2 regions of the Yersinia hibernica genome follow, and region 1 is predicted to be linked to the other one. Evidence: predicted binding sites of a transcription regulator. Region 1 holds the regulator's gene; the other holds the start of a gene.

Region 1 (10,481 bases):
CAGCACGGCTTGTTCCCGTGGCAAGATGATAATGTCACCAATATTGTCTTTCTCCACCTCAAACTTATTCATATTTAAGGCGTGATTAAGCAGCTCTTCCGGTGTTTTATCCGGCACAGTGACATCTTTCGCATAAGGCGCATTGCGCATCAGTTGCAGGTAGCACTCAAGTTGCTCCAACAATTGCTCACGGGTTAGTGAACGCTGACGTGAAGCTAACAACGCGGTCGAACACAGGTTCATGGCATTTGCTGCCGCAGCATTGTTAATTCTGACCATAATCTTACCGGCCAAATCATTTACCACCGGTGTCAGCCAGCTCGGGCGCTGTGCTTCAATGGGATCAATCGCATCCCGCCATTGCGGTACATTGGTGTTCAGATAAGTGGTCAGCGGGATTGGCTCACCAAAGTTGACATAGCCCTGACCCAGATTGCGCAACTTGCGCAGGCCACGCAACATCTGCAACAGGTTTTCTTTCTCTTTGGTGGCTCCTCGCAGCTCTTTGGCGTAAGTACCCACTTCCATCACATGCTCGTAGCCAATATAAATTGGCACCAGCGTGATGGGCCGCGAACCGCCACGTAACATGGCTTGAATCGTCATCGACAGCGTGCCGGTTTTCGGTTCTAGCAGGCGGCCGGTTCGTGAGCGCCCACCTTCAACAAAATACTCGACGGAATAGCCGCGGGTGAATAATTCGCCCAGATATTCGCGGAACACGGTTGAGTAGAGTTTGTTGCCTTTAAAGGTACGGCGGATAAAGAAAGCCCCTAAACGGCGGAAAATCGGGCCGGCAGGCCAGAAGTTAAGGTTAATACCGGCAGCAATATGTGGCGGTACAAGCCCTTGATGATAAAGCACGTAAGAGAGCAGCAGGTAATCCATATGGCTGCGATGGCAAGGCACATAGACTATCTCATGGCCATCTTGCGCTAACTGCCGTACGCGCTCTGCATTATGGACATTAATACCCTGATACAAACGGTTCCACGTCCAGCTCAATACCCTGTCAGACAGACGCACGGCTTCATAAGAGAAGTCTGCGGCGATCTCTTCCATTAGCGTAATCGCATTTTGCTGCGCTTTTTCATGGGAGATTTTCTTGGTACGTGCTTCATCCGCCACGGCTTTTTCAATCGCCTTGGAAGCCAACAGCTTTTTGAAGAGGTCTTGGCGATCTGGCAAGCTCGGGCCGACAGCGGCCAGACGTTGACGGGAGAAGTGCATCCGCGCCACGCGCGCCAGCTTATGGGCTATCGTTTTATCGGTGCCATGCTCACTGGCCATCCGACGCAATGAAACCGTGGTCGAGAAACGCACAAAGCTATCGCGGCCCAGCCACAATACGGCAAAGAATTTCTGCACACCATTCAGCACACGCAGATGCGGCGTACCATGGCCTTCACGCCCTGGCGAACGACCAAACATCACGGAAACCGGCAACATTTGAATGTCCAGCTCCGGATTATTGCGGTGCAGATCTAGATAATCGTGGAACAGCTTGACCGACTCTTGCTTAGGTGCGTAATAACGAAAGACTCGAGGGCCATTATCGATAAACACATGACTCGGCAGTTGCACGGCATCGATTTCCAATGGAATCAATGGGTCGGGCAGATCCTGCGCCTGACACTGCGCTCGCAAAGTCAGCAAATCAGCCTTAGAATTGTAAGGCAAAACGTACAGAATAGGACGAGAAGGGTCTAACCCTAACTCAGTCACAGGATCTGCCGGAATAACCTTGCTTTTTACCAACAGTTTAAGTGGTAAATTCAGTAACTTATAATATATTTTACGCCAACCTGACATAACGACATGAAGCCTCTTGTTAGCAATTCGTCGCAAGGATACCAGAAACTGGTTTTGAGATCTGTGGTGATAAGATAACAGAAAGCGGCAAAGCTCATCATTAACTTAAGATAAAGGCAATAAAACATGGCGAATCAATCAACAGGGCTTACCCGAATCTATAAAGCGGCCGGTTATTCGATGAAAGGCCTCAGTGCTGCCTGGAAAAACGAAGCCGCATTTCGCCAAGAATCAGTAGCTGCCATCGTCGCTATCATACTGGCCTTCTGGCTAGATGTAGATGCTTTAGCGCGCATTTTATTGATTGGCAGTGTCGCGTTAGTGATCATTATTGAAGTCATCAATAGTGCCATTGAAGCAGTAGTTGATCGCATCGGCAGTGAATTCCATGAACTTTCAGGCCGTGCCAAAGATATGGGGTCTGCCGCTGTGTTTCTCGCTATCCTGCTGGCGCTTTTTATCTGGATAACGGTGCTCTGGCAACATGTGGGCTAGTTGTGTGGCTGAAATATCGTGGCTTTGGGCACGGTGAGCAACACAATAAAAATAAGCTGTGATTAATCCCTGTTTTTATTCACTCTTTGGTTCCCAATACAGGTTTACCTGTATATACTCACAGCAAGACTGTATAAACAAACAGGGGGCGAAATGAAAGCACTTACGACCAGACAGCAAGAGGTTTATGACCTGGTGCGCGATCACCTATCGCAAACTGGCATGCCGCCGACCCGTGCCGAAATTGCGCAGCGTCTGGGATTCCGCTCTCCTAACGCCGCTGAAGAGCATTTAAAAGCATTGGCCCGCAAGGGTGTTATTGAGATTGTTTCTGGCGCTTCCCGCGGTATTCGTTTACTGATGGAAGAAGAAGATGGCCTACCGTTGATTGGCCGGGTTGCAGCAGGTGAACCCTTGCTGGCACAGCAACATATTGAAGGGCACTACAAAGTCGACCCTTCCATGTTTAAGCCAAGCGCAGATTTCCTACTGCGGGTTAATGGGATGTCGATGAGAGATATCGGTATTCTGGATGGTGACCTACTGGCGGTGCATAAAACGCAAGATGTGCGTAACGGACAAGTGGTTGTCGCGCGAATTGATGATGAAGTCACAGTAAAACGCTTGAAAAAACAAGGTAATATCGTGCAGCTTCTTCCTGAAAATAGCGAGTTCCAGCCGATTATTGTCGATCTGCGTGAACAAAGTTTCACCATTGAAGGACTGGCTGTTGGTGTCATCCGCAATGGCGACTGGATCTGATTCTAGTTGTTGATGTATACCCTCTTTATTTAGAGGGTATATTGTTCATATAACCTTCTGTTCTGTTAATTCACTTTATATTGAGAACAATCCGATAATACGTTATTACCTACTGTTTTAACTGAATATAATATGGTTTCGTTATTCACTTATGGTCATCATTGCGACCAGTAACATTGGTTTTCCTTCAGTTATTAATATCCTCTGCTATAGTTATTTATACGGTAAATAAAATAATCATGCTTAATTTAAATTAAGACTGTGAGTGACTAATTTAAGAAAATATTAGTTTTATAAAGAATGTTTATCGTACCGAATTAACTTATTCCAAGATAGCGGAGTTATTATGAATAAAGATCAAGCTGACGGTAACTGGAAGCAGTTCAAAGGTAAAATTAAAGAGAAATGGGGCAAACTGACTGACGATGACCTAACCGTTATTGAAGGTAAGCGCGACCAACTAGTAGGTAAGATCCAAGAGAAATACGGCTATCAGAAAGAGCAAGCCGAGAAAGAAGTTAAAGCTTGGGAAGACCACAGCAAATACCGCTGGTAACAGCCTTAAAAAGGAATTTAATTGATGTCGATATAAATTATATTGGGTCTTTCATTTCATAGAATATACGTTATTACATAGTGATGTTAATAATGGAAAGTATTCTATTTAGTCCTAATCTAATATCGATAAGACACAAGGACGTGTCCTGTGGTACCTTCTATTTATTATCATGGCAGTGTTATTTAACGCATATTCTAATTCAACCTATTACTGTATTATTACTATATTGATAACGGGCTGACCTTTATCGCCAGATATTTATTTTTTTTTCATCACAATAGAATGGTCATGATCACAATGATCGTGGCTTTCACATGCTTCAACCTCCCCACATTTAGTGCATAAGCCATGGGCTTCCACCACGCTATGGCGCAATGTAAAACCAGACTGTTTTGCTAACTGTGCCAGTGCTTCTTCAATACCTACAGTCGGGCGTTCAGTCACAATCTTGCAGCGATCGCAGATAAAGAGTGCGGAGGTATGAGTTGGCTCTTCAAAATGATGGCACAACACATAGCTGTTAGCTGACTCTACTCGGTGAATAAACCCTTGTTCGAGCAAAAAATCTAATGCGCGGTAGACCGTTGGCGGTTTAGCTTGCGGCTCGGAAACACGGAGCAAGTCTAACAAATCATAAGCGCTGATTGCGCCGGGCTGTTGCGCCATGAGGCGTAATACTTCAAGACGTTGCGGTGTCAGCCGGACGTTACGTTGTTGGCACAGGCTCTCAGCCTGAGCAAGCAGCTTTTCCTGGTTGGTTGAGTTCATGGTTTCATCCCGCAGCGTTTGAATGGAACAGATTTTATCATATTAACCTGTTGCTCAATATCCCTTTATTGATAGATTCTGTGATTAAAACGCTGGTGTCAATTTTGGGGTTAAGTGAATTTAAAGTAAAACTTTTTAGCAGTTTTAAAGCCCTCGCAAATAAAGATAAGTATGCATTACTGACTCAAAGTAATGGTATTTTACCATGTACCATTGTTCGTATATTGCAAAATTACTTTTGCTATGGGAAAATAAATAAACTAATTTTTTACAGAGATGAAAATGTCTTCTGATATCACCAAATACAGGGCAGAGTTAGATGGCTTAAGGGCTGTTGCAGTGATATCCGTGCTTTTATATCACGTTAAATTTTCTCTTTTTGGCTATGAGGTATTCAAGGGTGGTTTTCTTGGCGTAGATATATTTTTTGTATTATCGGGATACTTGATAACGACAATAATTTTTACGCAGATGAATGCTGGTGTTTTTTCTTTAAAAGTTTTTTTATTAGACGAATAAAAAGAATATTACCAGCGATGATTGCTGTTTTATTAGTTTCTTCTGTTTTGGCTTTTTATTTTTTATTACCTGATAGCCTTGTTATTTATGTAAAAACCCTATTGGCATCTTTGTTTTTCGTGTCTAATTTATACTTTTTTGGTGAAGATACTTATGTATCAGATTCCAGTGAATATAAACCATTGCTGCATACTTGGAGTTTGTCTGTTGAGTGGCAATTTTATCTGATTTTCCCTTTTTTATGTCTTTGGTTATGTAAGAGATTTAAAGATAAAAAACTGACTATAATATTTTCACTTTTTTTGCTTTCATTGGTGTTATCTAACATTTTAGCCTATCGCCAACCCAACTTCGCGTTCTATATGTTACCGAGTAGAATGTGGGAGCTGATGGCGGGAAGTATTGTTGCTATTATTACTTTAGAAAACAAACTTAACATTAGCAAAATTCATTATAAAACATTACCAGTCGTAGGGTTTGTTTTAATTATTTTATCCATTTTGTTTGTTGATGATAGTATGCTACATCCATCTGTTATTACATTAATACCTGTTCTAGGGACTTGTTTAATAATATTGTTCTCTCGTGAGAAGGGTGTAGCATCTAATTTTTTATCACTTAAACCAATGATTTTCATTGGGGCGATATCTTATTCTATCTATCTTTGGCATCAGCCATTATTTGTTTTTTATAGAATTAAAATAGGTGAAATCAATACTTTTACATCCATCTTGTTGATTTTACTGTCAATGGTTATTTCTGTGTTATCGTTCTATTTGATTGAAAAACCCTTTAGGACAAAACAGTTATCTCGCTGGAAATTGGTCGTTATTACTGTATCGCCGATTATTTTAATTGTGTTTTCAGTTTTCATATTAGCTAAAAATAGTTCATCTGATCAGACCGAAACTTTCATGTCGCCTTTAGCTAAAAAAATGTATGAGGATTTTAAAGTCCCTGAATTTAGGCGTCTAAAGGGGAACTCTGAAGGTAAGAATTATCTATCTGATGAAAAAACAATTGACTGCGCAAATAGAAGCCCTCTAGAAGCATGTAGGTTTGGTGATGAAAGCTGGGTTGTGCTGGGTGATAGTTATGCCGCATCATTCGAATATGCGTTACAGAGTGAATTAGCGGAAAAAGGTCATGGTATTATATCCTTAACATATGAGCAATGTTCATTTGTCTCTGAAAAATTATGGTTTGGTACTGCCCCTGAGTGCCCTGAAATTAATCGTCAACGTTGGCAGGTGATTAATGATTTCACTAATAAAAAAACATTTCTAATTGCCGCGAATTATGCTCAATTTAAAGATGTTAAATTGGTGCAAGAGGGTGAGGAAAAAGCGAGCGGCATGCCTATTATTGGTGAAAAGTTAGTATGGGAATCTCTTGCTGAGAACATTAATAGACTACTTTCTTTAGGGCATCGGGTGGTTGTGATATACCCAATACCTAGCATTAGTACCGATGTTAAAATAGAGTATTTTAGATTGCTGAACCTGACGAGCGCCCATATTAATAAAGTCTATGATAAAAGAACCAAAGGTTATTATGCCGCACTCTCCTTAGGTGAAACACTCGATAACTATCTCACACCAAACCCTAATCTGATTATTATAAAACCGGTTGATAGTTTATGTAGTGATAACCGTTGTTTAATTATTAATAAAGATGGGGGGCTATATAATAATGGAAGTCACTTGTCTAATGCTGGTGCGAGATTAGTTCTTGGAGATGTTTTCCAAAAACTAGCGCAATAAGAATCTAATGAGATTGCTCTGGACTATAGCGCGCCAGTGCCATCGGCGCGAAGGCGTTTTTCTATGCTATAGTAGACCATGCTTTTCCCTTGTCCTATCTCAGCACCCCACGTATTAGGGGGCTGTATGGGGTGCTGATAAAGAAAAAATACGACAAAATGACCCAGAATGCACGAAAATAACATATCCACTGATTCAGGCTTGATCGTTGGTACAAGCGAGTTTAAAGGCAATTACCCCCTACAACGTTTTTCCATCGCGCCGATGCTCGATTGGACAGACCGCCATTGCCGCTATTTTCATCGTTTGTTAACTAAGCAGGCATTGCTCTATACCGAAATGGTCACTACGGGTGCGATCATCCATGGCAAAGCAGACTATCTGGCTTATAGCGAGCAAGATCATCCCGTCGCGTTACAGCTCGGGGGCAGTGATCCACAAGCGCTAGCACATTGCGCTAAATTGGCGGAGCTTCGTGGATACAATGAAATTAATCTGAATGTCGGTTGCCCTTCTGATCGGGTACAAAATGGGCGTTTTGGCGCTTGTCTAATGGCTGAGGCAGATCTGGTTGCTGATTGTATTAAAGCCATGCGTGATGTGGTTTCTATTCCCGTCACGGTGAAAACCCGTATTGGGATTGACGAATTAGATAGCTACGAGTTCTTGTGTGAATTCGTGCAGACTGTCGCAGAACGTGGTGAATGTGATATTTTCACCATCCATGCCCGTAAAGCCTGGCTTTCAGGATTAAGCCCGAAAGAAAATCGCGAAGTTCCTCCTCTGGATTATGAGCGGGTTTATCAGCTTAAACGTGATTTTCCGGCACTGACTATCGCTATTAATGGCGGTGTCAAAACCTTGGCTGAGGCTAAAGAACATCTTAAGCATCTCGATGGTGTGATGATGGGGCGTGAAGCCTATCAAAACCCCAGTATTTTAACGCAAGTGGACCGCGAACTGTTTGATCCAAATGCACCAGTGGTCGACAGTGTTAAAGCTATAGAAGCGCTTTATCCTTATATTGAACAGGAGCTGTCGCGTGGCGCTTATTTGGGCCATATAACCCGGCATATCCTTGGTATTTTCCAAGGGATCCCCGGTGCGCGCCAGTGGCGCCGTTATTTGAGTGAAAATGCGCATAAGCCTGGAGCTGATGTTTCCGTGGTAGAAAAGGCGCTGGCATTGGTGACTCGCCCACAACACAGTTAGTCACTAAAGTGACGATAAGTTAGCGAAATTGACCATGCCTGCTGATTTCATTGGCAGGCTTATTTTATTGATAATCAGTAAATTCAATCTGTTACCTATACTCTCTAAATTGGCACGTTTCTTGTAATAAGCTTAATAAACACTTTATCGATATCATTGTATTTAATGATGTGATGGTGAGATATAAATAATTATTAAGGAGCCAGCCATGTTCGAAATCCTCTTTGTGATCGGCTTTTTTATTATGCTGATGGTGACCGGTGTTTCTCTGTTGGGCATATTCGCCGCTTTAATGGTTGCCGCTGCTTTTATGATGCTAGGTGGCTTATTTGTGATGATGATTAAGTTGTTGCCATGGTTGATATTGGCGGTGGTCATTGTCTGGATCTGGCGTTCAATGCAAAAACCGGTTGTAAGACGTTACTGATTATTTTGTTTTCTTGCGGGAGTGATCACAGGCTGAAAGTTTAGTGGAGCAAATTACCAGGAAAACGTATTTTTTCCTAAATGGGCTTGTTAGGATGCTGACAGATACGATTTGGTATCACGTTTTCATCCCTGTCAGAGGTGAAAATAGCCGTATAAACGGCACGTTCACTTAAGTGAACATCACTCTGACAGAAAATACCCTGCTGTACCCCTACAAGTGTCTCAAAGAAAGCGGTGTAACCAGGGCTTCTTAGCATTAGAAGCCCTGGTTATTACTTTAGGCGCTGACTTGACAAGCAGAATATTAAGTCAGGTGATAGATATTAAAGATTAGAAAAGAATCGGTCATAATTAGCAATGATATAAGCTATTTGTGCATCAAAAGCTTCTTTTGCCAATTGCTTCTCTTCTTCATTTTTACATTTTGCTTTGATATCAAAAAAACTCTGTTGCATTAATTGAACAGCAACATCCATAGATTTTTGGAATGCTGATAAATTATTATTTTTTCCATAATTATCTAAAAGATAATCAAATTTCTCATCAGCAAAGTCCCGCAATAACTGAAACTCTAAGTTATTGATTTTATTGTCGCAATAGATATTTCTTAGCAATTCATCTATATCTCTATTGTTTTCAGCGTTACTCATTATTTAGACCTCATTATAGTTAATGGATTTTGTCGTGTTTAAATTACCGAATGAGGATATATATTTAGTGGCATGAGGGCAATTGGGATATATTAAACTGTGGTCTTAAAATAATAGGAAATAACTTTTTTAATAAATTAAAATTTAAATAATGGATAGCGATATTTAGCTATCCATTAATAGTGCCGAGAATTAAGGAATTAACAGACTAGAGCCGGTTGTCTGGCGGCTTTCTAATACTTCATGGGCGCGGCGCGCATCACTCAGCGGGAACTGTTGAGCTTGCGCCACATCCACCTTAATGGCTCCACTGATAATCAATGAAAACAGCTCTTGGCTGGCATTTGCCAACTCTTGCCGGTTAGTCACATAGGCGTTGAGGGAAGCCCGGGTCACATACAATGAGCCTTTTTGATTCAGTATGGCAAGATCAACACCAGTCACTGGGCCAGAGGCATTACCAAAACTGACCATCAAACCTCTGCGTTTAAGGCTATTTAATGAGTCCAGCCAGGTGCTTTTCCCCACTGAGTCATACACTACGCCCACTTTTTCACCATTCGTCAACTCAGCCACGCGCTCGGCGATATTTTCTTTACGGTAGTTGATGGTCGCCCAAGCCCCTTTGGCTTGCGCCAATGCCGCTTTTTCATCGGAGCCGACGGTGCCAATCAGTTTCGCGCCCAGCGCTTTTGCCCATTGGCAGGCAATCAGCCCAACGCCGCCTGCCGCGGCATGAAATAAGAACACTTCGCCGGGTTTGATTTCATGGGTTTGGCGTAATAAATACTGAACAGTCAGCCCCTTAAGGAATGAAGCAGCGGCCTGTTCGAAGGAGATCTGCTCAGGAAGCAGCGCAATTTTACTCGCATCGATATTATGGATTTCGCTGTAAGCACCTAGTGCTGCCTGAGCATATACCACCCGGTCGCCAGCTTTTATCGTGCTAACTGCCGAACCGACCTTAGTGACAATACCGGCCGCTTCACTTCCCAAACCGCTGGGAAACTGTGGCGGTGGGTAGAGGCCAGAACGCACATAAGTATCGATATAATTAATACCAATAGCTTTATTTTCTACTTGAACTTCATGTGGTGCCGGGTCGATAGGTGTGAAATCAAGATACTGCAATACTTCCGGCCCGCCAGTGGTGCTGAATTGAATGTGTTTTGCCATGCCAGATCCTCGAAATAATAATTGCATGTTAGCGCTAAATAATTACTACTTTCCAATATAGCGTATACTACTCGCTTTATTTCTTAGTCGTCGTTTTCCTCTATCGCAACAAAGGTAAAGAACACTTTTCATGGCAGCGAAAAAACCCACCAACAATATGACCGAGCCACGCGATCGCCAGATGGAAGGGCTGAAACTCCCACCTCATTCGCTGGAGGCAGAGCAGTCCGTGTTGGGCGGTTTGATGCTGGATAATGAGCGCTGGGATAACGTCTCTGAGCGCGTAGCCAGCAATGACTTTTTCAGCCGACCACATCGCCGGATCTTTACTGAAAT
Region 2 (10,481 bases), 1.3 Mb from region 1:
TATTTTTCCTGGATTGGAGTCTTCATAAATAAGTTGATTAGCTGCATAGCCACAAACGTCCATATTGACAGAGCCTACCACCACTACATAGCTGTGCTCTGATAATATATATCCTTTCCCTTTGATATAGCCTTTTTGCATCAAATTCATAATGTGGCCGGCAACACCCGAGCGACTAATGCCTAGAATATCGGCAATTTCTTGCTGGGGGATCAATGGATCTCGTCTCAGAAGCTGCAATATTTGTTTTTCTCGGCTGGTCATGATGGACACTTATTTGTTTTTAAACATGTGTCTGTTTTATTATTTTGGTTAAATAGAGTAAAGCGGATTCTATTAATCTGTTGCAAAGTTGGGATAATGATCGTAAGCGTGTTTTCAATCGGTTACAGTCACAGATTTGTGAACTAACTCAAGTAATTCCGGTAATATAAATGAGATTAGGGCAGCATATTTTTGTTGGCAGGATATTTAGCTAAAAATACAGATAGATAATCAACGAGATAACAACTCACGGCTAAATAACCAAACACATGTTTGGTTGTCTATTTTTAGCGAAGGGAAATGATAAATAGTGATAAAGACGTTTCATCGAACAATGATCTGTTTCACACTTAATCAGATTTATTTCATTGATTTTTTTTCGAAGATAAATGGCAGAGTAAAAAATAAAGCGACATTCGCAATGTAAAATGTCGCTTTAAAATGCCAGTTCCTGTAGCCGATAAACGTCAAGATAACGGGTAATTTAGCTGCGGACTAAATCATCGCCATAACCAATCCATTTATAGGTCGTCAATGCATCTAATCCCATTGGGCCACGCGCATGAAGTTTTTGCGTGCTAACAGCAACTTCAGCGCCCAAACCAAATTGACCGCCATCTGTAAAACGCGTGCTGGCATTGACATAAACTGCTGATGAGTCCACCGCACGAACAAAATGTTCGGCGCTGCTCAGTGAGCGCGTCAAGATAGCATCAGAATGGCTGGTGCCATGTTCGCGAATATGATCAATGGCGGCATCGATATCCGCCACAATATCTACATTCAAATCCAGAGATAGCCATTCATCATCATAATCAGCAGCCTCTACTGCCACGACCTTGGCTTGACCTTCTACCAGATAGGGCATGGCCTGTGGGCTGGCATGCAGTGTCACACCAAACGCGTGCATTCTGGCACTTAACACGGGCAGAAAATGCTCAGCGATTGCCTGATGTACCAGCAAGGTTTCCAATGAGTTACAAGCACTTGGCCGCTGAATTTTAGCATTCTCGATGACCAGCAGCGCTTGCTCAAAATCAGCACTTTCATCGACAAAAGTATGGCAAACACCAATCCCACCGGTGATCACGGGAATAGTTGACTGCTCACGGCACAATTTATGTAAGCCTGCGCCACCGCGCGGAATCAACATATCAACGTATTTATCCATCCGCAGTAATTGCGTGACCAATTGGCGGTCCGGGCTTTCGATGGCTTGCACAGCCGCTGGCGGTAAACCACATTGCTCCAGCGCTTGCTGGATAACCTTCACTGTGGCCTGATTGGTGTGATGTGTCTCTTTACCGCCACGCAGAATAACCGCGTTGCCGGTCTTCAAACATAAACTTGCCACATCAATCGTCACATTGGGTCGGGCTTCATAAATGACGCCAATCACGCCCAAAGGTACCCGACGACGCTCCAGTTTTAAGCCGCTGTCGAGCAGGTTGCCGTCAATCACCCGGCCTACAGGGTCATTCAGGCGGCACACCTGGCGTACATCATGCGCAATAGCCGCTAAACGTGCGGGAGTCAGCAACAGCCTGTCCAGCAGTGCCTCGCTCATGCCACTGTCACGCGCAGCAGCCATATCTTGCTCGTTGGCCTGTAAAATGGCCTGACTTTCAGACTCCAGCAAATTCGCTATCACGGCCAAAGCCTGATTTTTCTTTGCCGTACTCAGCATCGCCAATTGCCAAGAAGCCTGTTTAGCGGCTTTCCCCATCTGTTCCAGCATGCTCATACTTGCTCCTTAGCTGACAATCATATCGTCACGATGAACAGCCACTGGGCCGTATTCATACCCGAGAATTTCACTGATTTGTTGCGAATGGTGCCCCGCTAACATGCGCAAAGCATCACTGTTGTAGCGCGATACGCCGTGAGCCAAATCACGCCCGCTGAGATTGCGAATACGGATAACTTCGCCGCGCGAGAAATTCCCCACCACGCTGCGAATGCCTTTTGGCAGCAGCGAACTGCCCCGCTCCATAATCGCGGTAACCGCACCATCATCGACGGTGATTTCACCGGCTGGCGGTGCGCCAAAAATCCAGCGTTTCCGATTTTCAAGGGGCGTTTCCAATGCATGGAATCGGGTGCCAACTGGCGTCCCCTCAATCACATTAGCAATAACCCCCACTTGGCTACCTGCCGCAATCACAACATCAATACCAGCACGACACGCGACATCGGCGGCTTGCAATTTTGTCGCCATACCGCCGGTGCCAAGGCCAGAGACGCTATCACCGGCAATCCCGCGCAAAGCATCATCAATACCATGCACTTCACGAATTAATTCAGCTTCTGGATTATTGCGCGGGTCGGCAGTATATAACCCAGCCTGATCAGTCAACAATAGCAGCTTATCCGCACCGGCCAGAATCGCTGCCAGCGCCGAGAGATTATCATTATCACCCACTTTGATTTCAGCAGTGGCCACGGCATCATTTTCATTGATTACCGGGACAATACGGTTATCCAGCAAAGCATTCATGGTGTCGCGCGCATTTAAGAAACGCTCGCGATCTTCTAAATCAGCACGGGTCAGCAACATCTGGCCCACATGAATACCATAGATTGAGAACAGCTGTTCCCAGAGCTGAATAAGCCGACTTTGCCCGACTGCGGCTAATAACTGCTTCGACGCAATAGTGGCGGGTAATTCTGGATAGCCCAGGTGTTCACGCCCGGCAGCAATGGCTCCGGAGGTGACAATAACAATACGATGACCTTTCGCGTGTTGCTGAGCGCATTGACGCACCAGTTCAACAATATGGGCACGGTTAAGACGACGAGAACCGCCCGTCAGAACACTTGTTCCCAATTTCACAACCAATGTCTGGCCGCCACTCATAATTTTTCTGCCGTTGGGATAAAGAATAAAAGAAATAATATACACCCAAAGTCATTGGAGTTGCAGCCAGCAGCAAACACACGACAAATCGATCGAAAACCGATTTGAGCAGCATTAATGCTAACCCAACGGGTGAGCCCCAAAAGTGAGGTTCATTCATCCGATGATTTTGAGTACAAAAGGGATAGGTCTTTGTAGCAGGCGCGGGGCATTATGCCAACAGGCAGAATAAAAAATTCCCCTTTTTATTGAGCTAAAAAGGGGAATGTTCTTTTATTCGGGGCTGAGTTGCTTATTTTTACGCAGACAGTTTAATGGGCTCATTGCTAAAATCTTGTGCGGGCTCTAAGCGCATCTCAATAGCCGTCAGCATCTCAGCTAGGCGTTTATGGAAATCGCGTAGTGTGGTCTCCAATTTCTCTTGTACTTCAGGATCTTTAATCTTTTCCACCTTCCAGTTACCCTCTTTATTAAACAGGCCAAACTGGTAAACATAGGTGAAATGGTCAGCCACCGGTTCCAGCTCAATCCACCATCCCCAGAACTCACGCCGCTCTGGAGCAAGCTTCACATTGACGCACACAGCCAAACAGTCAAAGAAAAATCGGTCGTTCTGGCACTGCCCTTCACGCAGGTATGGCCCTAAAGCGGCAAAACGTTTCATAAGCTTGCTTTTAGGATGAGCACTGGTTGACGCCATTCTTAAATCTCCTTATGTAGATTCACCTTTTTAGCAAACTGTTAAAAATTAGCAACTCATTAACGCATTTTATCTTCTAACCATTGGCTAGTTTGCAATAATGCGCGATGGAAATTGTCATACAGCGGGGTTGATGCTATGGGCAGTAATTTACCGTCAGCAGAAGAAGAGCAGATAAGTTTAGCTTCCTCTTTTGGGCTGAAAGGGTCATTTTCCCAGAAGCCTGCCAACATTGGCGTTTGACAGCGCCGGCCCAATAACCCTTGCATTTTCAATGAGTAGCGGTTCATTTCAGCTCTGAGTATTTCATCCGCCGCATCGGCCATCCCCAGGCGGCTGGCCATCACATCCATATACATATCTGGCATTTTGCGCTGACTATCGGCATTGCACAGCAGATGATGAACAATCGGCCCGAGGCATGCCACTGCGCGCACACGCTGAGGTTCAAGATAACCCAGTCGCACCGCCACATTAGCACCAAAACGGAAACCAAATACACTGACACGTTGGTGATCAATCCACGGAATATTTGGCAATGCCTGCAACACTTGTTGATGCAGGAAGCTGGTGTCCTGAGTCAATTTCCAGCGTGATGATGCCCCAACCGATGGCATGTCGATGGTCAACATCGCCATCCCTTTCGGCGCCAGATAGTCGCGGAACAGGCGATAATAGTCACTTTGCAATGTATCCAATCCACCACATATCAGCACGGTTGGGAAAGGTGCGCTGTCGACGGTTGGCATATGCAAGAACCCAGTCAGGGTGCCGCCATCTGAAATAGCAAAATTAAGTTCTTTGAGTGTGTAAGGCAGATGCTGGGCGGCAGCTTCATAAGCCCGGTTAGACAGCACCTCGACTTGCTCGGCTAACTCATCCCCTTTTAGATGCGGATAACCCGCAATACTGTATAAATTTGCCGCATTCAGCCAATACTGGCCAGCATTGACCGGATCCGCTTCTTCCATGGCTTTTTGCTGCCACTGCATCCCCTGATTGGCCCATTCATAAATCCAGTTACCATTACGATAGCCCACCACAGTGTCGAGCAGCTCGTTATCGCTGTGTTCCGCTTTCGAACAGGCAATTCGTGATAATACCTCTTCAATTTCAAGCGGATCCACACCACGCCATGCCCATATCAAGCGGTTGATCATCCGGTACCAATGCTGAGTGGTATCCCCATCCAGTGCTGAGTGAACATTCATCGCATGGTTACAATGGGCATGCCGCACTAAAGTTGAGGTTTCAGGATGTTTGAATTTTGGTTTGAACAGAATTTCAGAAAGGTTGGCTTGTGCCATGATAACAATAGCCTCCATAAGCCGTGATTCAAGCCCATTAAGGGCTGGTCAGATGGGGACAAGTGTACTCATACTGCGAGGAAAATGAAACGCCCGGTAGACACCGGGCATATATAGCGGGCTAAATTACTTGCCGCTCAGCGGTGCCACAAAAGTTACCGCCATATCCCATGGCTGTTCAATCCAAGTACCTTGTGGAATATCAACCACATAGTCATCAACCAATGGGCGGCCAGCGGGTTTAGCAAAGACAGTAACAAAATGTGCCTTTGGATACATTGCGCGGATAGCTTTCGCCGTGCCGCCAGTATCAACCAAATCATCAATCACGATAAACCCTTCACCATCACCCTCAGCACGTTTCAGGACTTTAAGCTCACCTTGGTTATCATGGTTATAGCTGGCGATGCAAACGGTGTCGACATAACGAATACCCAGCTCACGCGCCAGAATACCCGCCGGAACTAACCCACCACGGCTAACCGCAATGATGCCTTTCCATTGGTCGGCAGGCAGTAAACGCTGTGCCAATTTGCGGGCGTGAATTTGCAACATATCCCAGGTAACGACGTATTTTTCGCTCATAAAGTGTAATCCCAGCCAGTATAGAAGTGGCTTGCCATGGTTCAGAAGGGGAAAAAAGGTTGCGCGAGATTATAGAGAGCCAGCCGCATAAAAACCAGCAATTATCCGGCTAATTAATCAGATCTGTGGCAGTAATTATGCGGCGATACGCGCGCAATGCCACTGAAAGTGATATTCTCAAACTATCTCGCCATCTTGATGGCGGTTTGTCATCATCCTTAAAATCTTTAGTCATCAACCCAATAGCATCTCTGACCTCGCCGCGGTGAGGTTGCCGATACGAGAATGCTGTTACAGGAGACTTACAGTGTCTGAACTGTCTCAACTTTCGCCTCAGCCGTTGTGGGATATTTTCGCCAAAATCTGCTCAATCCCTCATCCGTCTTACCATGAAGAAGCACTGGCACAACATATTATGGCGTGGGCCAAGGAAAAAGGCCTGCATGCCGAGCGCGACCAGGTCGGTAATATCCTGCTGCGAAAACCCGCGACCAAGGGGATGGAAAACCGTAAGCCCGTGGCACTGCAAGCCCATCTCGATATGGTTCCGCAGAAGAATAATGATACGGTACATGACTTTACCAAAGACCCGATTCAACCTTATATCGATGGTGAATGGGTTAAAGCGCGTGGCACCACATTAGGTGCAGATAACGGCATTGGTATGGCCTCCGCCTTGGCGGTGCTGTCTGATGAGCGTGTCGAGCACGGCCCGCTGGAAGTCCTGCTCACGATGACCGAAGAAGCTGGCATGGACGGTGCGTTTGGTCTGCAACCTAACTGGTTAAAAGCCGATATTTTGATTAATACCGACTCCGAGCAGGAGGGTGAAATCTATATGGGTTGTGCCGGTGGCATTGATTTCATAACAACTTTAGCACTAAAACGAGAAGCGGTTCCCGCCGGTTACCAGACCTTGAAGCTGACCCTTAAAGGTTTAAAAGGCGGCCACTCAGGGGCTGATATCCATTTAGGGCTAGGGAATGCCAATAAACTGCTGGCCCGTTTCTTGTTTGAACAGGCCAAAGATTTAGATTTACGGATATTGGATTTGAATGGCGGCACACTGCGCAACGCCATCCCCCGCGAGGGTTCGGTGACCTTGGCGATCGCCGCAGATAAAGTCGATCAGCTGAAAAACCTGAGCCAAGAATATCTGGCGACGTTGAAAAACGAGCTGGCTGCCGTCGAAAAAAATCTGACAGTATTGCTGGAGCCGGTATCCACGGATGCCAAAGCGCTGACAAAAGAGACGCAACAGCGCCTGGTCGCTTTATTGAATGCCACACCAAACGGTGTCATTCGTATGAGTGATGCCGTAAAAGGTGTGGTTGAAACCTCACTGAATGTCGGTGTGGTTACCATGAATGAGAATGAGGCAGAAATCATTTGCCTGATTCGTTCCCTGATAGACAGCGGCAAAGATTACGTGGTGAGCATGCTGACGGCAATTGGTCAGTTGGCTGGCGCTGAAACCACCCCCAAAGGCGGCTACCCCGGCTGGCAACCTGACCCAAGCTCACCGGTGATGGCTCTCGTGCGGGAAACCTACCAAAAACTGTTTAACAAAACGCCAAACATCATGGTTATCCATGCTGGTCTGGAATGTGGTTTGTTCAAAAAACCTTACCCAGAAATGGATATGGTGTCGATTGGGCCAACCATGACCGGGCCACATTCACCGGATGAACAGGTGCATATCGAAAGTGTGGGCCAATATTGGCAATTGCTGACCGCACTGCTGAAAGCCATTCCTGAGCGCGCATAAGCAAGTTTAGTGACTTTTGCATGATAATGGTGGGTCTGACTGGCCCGCCATTTTTTATCTCCTTGGGCGCTATTCCCAGCTCAGCAGCAATTGTCGCTCGAGTTGCGGGTCAAGCAAAGTAACATGCAGCCCCACCAAGCGCACCCCCCGCCCGGCACGGCGCTCATCCCATGCGGCGCGCGCGACTTGCAATAAATCCACTTTATTTAGCTCGGGCCAAACATGCTCTTGTGTGGTTTGCTGAAAATCATGGAATTTCAATTTCACCCCCTGCCGAGCAATATGCAGGTCTGGCCGCACTTTGCGTAGCCGGGTTTCCAGCTCAATATAAAGTGACTCAATCAATGACTCACAACTATCCCAATCATGAATATCCTCGGCCAGTGTTCGCTCCACCCCGACAGATTTACGCAACCTCTCGGGCGAAACTTCGCGCTCATCAATACCGTGGCTGCGCTCCCACAGCACATGGCCAAACTTACCAAAGCGCTTTAATAATTCAGCCTGTGGATAGTTTTGAATATCACTACAGGTTATCAATCCTAACTCTTGCAGTTTGCTGGCGGTCACTTTGCCCACGCCGGGGATTTTGCTCAGCGGTAAATCACGCAAGAAGGGCAACACTTGTTCCGGGGTGATGACATATTGGCCATTGGGTTTATTTAAATCAGAGGCTATTTTGGCTAAAAACTTGATAGGGGCAATGCCCGCAGAGGCGGTTAAATTCAGTTCAGTTGCAATGGATTGGCGGATTTCTTGGGCAATTAAGGTGGCGGAACCGCTGCATGCTTGGCAATCCGATACATCCAGATAAGCTTCATCCAGTGATAGCGGCTCAATTAATGGTGTATAGCGCGCAAAAATTTCGCGGATATGCAGCGAGGCTTCTTTATAAGCCGCCATTCGCCCCGGGATCACTTTTAGCTGTGGACACAGTTTAAGTGCCATGGCGGTGGGCATCGCGCTACGGACACCATAACGCCGGGCCGGGTAATTGGCGGTGCTTATCACGCCACGCCGGTCCCGGCTGCCACCAATCGCAATAGGAATATCACGCAAGCTAGGGTCGTCACGCATTTCGACAGCCGCAAAGAAGCAATCCATATCGACGTGAATAATTTTTCGCATGTTTATCCCCCAACCAAACCACTGTATAAGAATACAGTTAAATGGGGAAAATTCAAGATTATCCTAGGCCCTGACCAGATACATTGTGTGATGGCAAATACATTGTGTGATGGCAAAATGCTAAGCAGGCAGCATCGCCACGGCTTCAATTTCTAAGGCTAAATCGTGGTGTAACGTGGGGACCGGTACAACACAACGCGCCGGTTTGTGTGGCCCCAACCACTCAGCATACAGCACATTAAACTGTGGCCAGAGTGCAATATCACACAGATAAACACGCACCTGAACCAAGCTGGTTAGATTGCAATGGCAGTCCGCTAAGATGCCCTCAATATTGGCAAAAACCTGTCTGACCTGAAAATCAAAAGGTTGCCGTGATAAAGCAACGCCCTGCGCCGTTACCGGCAGTTGGCCGGAAAGATAGACCATGCCGCCCGCACAGACTGCATGGCTGTAATGTCCGGCAGGGGGCTGGCCCGAGGTTGAATTTATTAAAACAAGCTCGGTCATTTTCACGACTTATCAATAAACTGTGCTAGCCGCGCTAAATCGACATTACCGCCCGAAATAATCACGCCGACCCGCTTGCCGCGCAGATCCAGTTGATCGCCAAACGCCACCGCCGCCCCTAAGCAACCGGTGGGTTCCACCACGATTTTCATTCGGCTGGTGAAAAACTGCATCGCCGCGATCAGTTGGTCATCCGTCGCGGTCAGAATATTATCAACTCGCTCCTGAATCACAGGGAAAGTGTAGTGCCCTAACGCCGAGGTTTGCGCGCCATCGGCAATGGTCACTGGGGTCGCAATTTTAACAATTTTACCGCTGCGAAAACTCTGCTGCCCATCATTACCGGCGGCGGGCTCCCCCCCAATAACCTGGCAATTTGGGTAGAGCGCCTTGGCGGCAGTGGCACAACCGGACAACAATCCCCCGCCGCCTAATGGCACCAGCAACACATCCAGCGCCCCGACTTCTTCAAATAATTCTTTAGCCGCCGTGCCCTGCCCGGCCATAACATCCGGGTGGTCATAAGGCGGAATTAACGTTAGCCCCTGATCTTGCGCCAATTTATGGCTAATGGCCTCGCGGTCTTCAAGATAGCGGTCATACAGCACTACTTCACCGCCATAACCCCGGGTGGCGGCAATTTTAGCCGCAGGCGCATCTTGCGGCATGACGATAATGGCGCGAATACCTAATTTACGGGCGGACAAAGCAATCGCTTGTGCATGATTTCCCGACGAAAAAGCAATAACCCCTTTAGCTTGCTGTTCCGGCGATAACTTCACTAATGCGTTATAGGCTCCCCGAAATTTAAATGCGCCCATATGTTGGAAATTTTCGCATTTAAAAAATAACTGCGCCCCGGTCAGCTCGTTAGCGGTGGATGAGGTCAACACCGGCGTGTTCAGCGCAAAACCCGCAATCCGCTGATGTGCTTGAATAATATCGTCATAACTGATTGCTAATGGGGCCATTTTTAGCTTCCTTCAGTGGGGAGATAGGTATAAACGGTCGAGCGGGCGACGCCCAGATTATTGGCAACCACGGTCTGAGCATTTTTCAAATCCATCAAACCTGCTTGCGCCAATTGGCGGACAATCTCGCGCCGCTGTGCCGGGTTCAGCGCGCGCGGGGTGGTATTGTGGGCGGCGGCAAATTGCTCCAGTTGCGTGCGCAGCATTTCAAGACGCGGTGATGCCAGCGACTCCTGAACATCTGCGGCGGTGGTTTGTGTCAGTTGCGACAAACTGGCACTGACCGCGGCAAATAGCGAGATGTCCATATTCAGGCACAGTGCGCCGATGAACTCCCCGTGGCTATTTTTCAGGCCAATTGAGGTACTTTTGGCTGGGCGGCCATCTGGAA

The links. The regulator LexA, encoded in region 1, represses DNA repair genes until DNA is damaged. The targets are predictions, from matches to a motif close to TNCTGTATGTACATACAGNA.
Positions count from the first base shown of each region.
Region 2: a site for LexA is predicted at 8,629-8,648, ahead of dinB (DNA polymerase IV). Genes of this name have one in related genera too.

Region 1 covers NZ_CP032487.1:4,312,994-4,323,474, reverse strand. Annotated here, with positions in the region: gene plsB (glycerol-3-phosphate 1-O-acyltransferase PlsB) at 1-1,812, opposite strand, end outside; gene D5F51_RS20275 (diacylglycerol kinase) at 1,939-2,307, shown strand; gene lexA (transcriptional repressor LexA) at 2,461-3,069, shown strand; gene D5F51_RS20265 (CsbD family protein) at 3,416-3,625, shown strand; gene zur (zinc uptake transcriptional repressor Zur) at 3,887-4,396, opposite strand; gene D5F51_RS22845 (acyltransferase family protein) at 4,679-4,915, shown strand; gene D5F51_RS20255 (acyltransferase family protein) at 4,933-6,678, shown strand; gene dusA (tRNA dihydrouridine(20/20a) synthase DusA) at 6,847-7,890, shown strand; gene pspG (envelope stress response protein PspG) at 8,099-8,317, shown strand; gene D5F51_RS20240 (hypothetical protein) at 8,643-8,969, opposite strand; gene D5F51_RS20235 (quinone oxidoreductase) at 9,162-10,145, opposite strand; gene dnaB (replicative DNA helicase) at 10,276-10,481, shown strand, end outside.
Region 2 covers NZ_CP032487.1:2,977,645-2,988,125, forward strand. Annotated here, with positions in the region: gene D5F51_RS14065 (PfkB family carbohydrate kinase) at 1-264, opposite strand, end outside; gene proA (glutamate-5-semialdehyde dehydrogenase) at 749-2,002, opposite strand; gene proB (glutamate 5-kinase) at 2,018-3,121, opposite strand; gene crl (sigma factor-binding protein Crl) at 3,420-3,821, opposite strand; gene frsA (esterase FrsA) at 3,881-5,128, opposite strand; gene gpt (xanthine phosphoribosyltransferase) at 5,255-5,713, opposite strand; gene pepD (beta-Ala-His dipeptidase) at 6,021-7,481, shown strand; gene dinB (DNA polymerase IV) at 7,551-8,609, opposite strand; gene D5F51_RS14105 (RidA family protein) at 8,730-9,119, opposite strand; gene D5F51_RS14110 (threo-3-hydroxy-L-aspartate ammonia-lyase) at 9,122-10,090, opposite strand; gene D5F51_RS14115 (helix-turn-helix transcriptional regulator) at 10,093-10,481, opposite strand, start outside.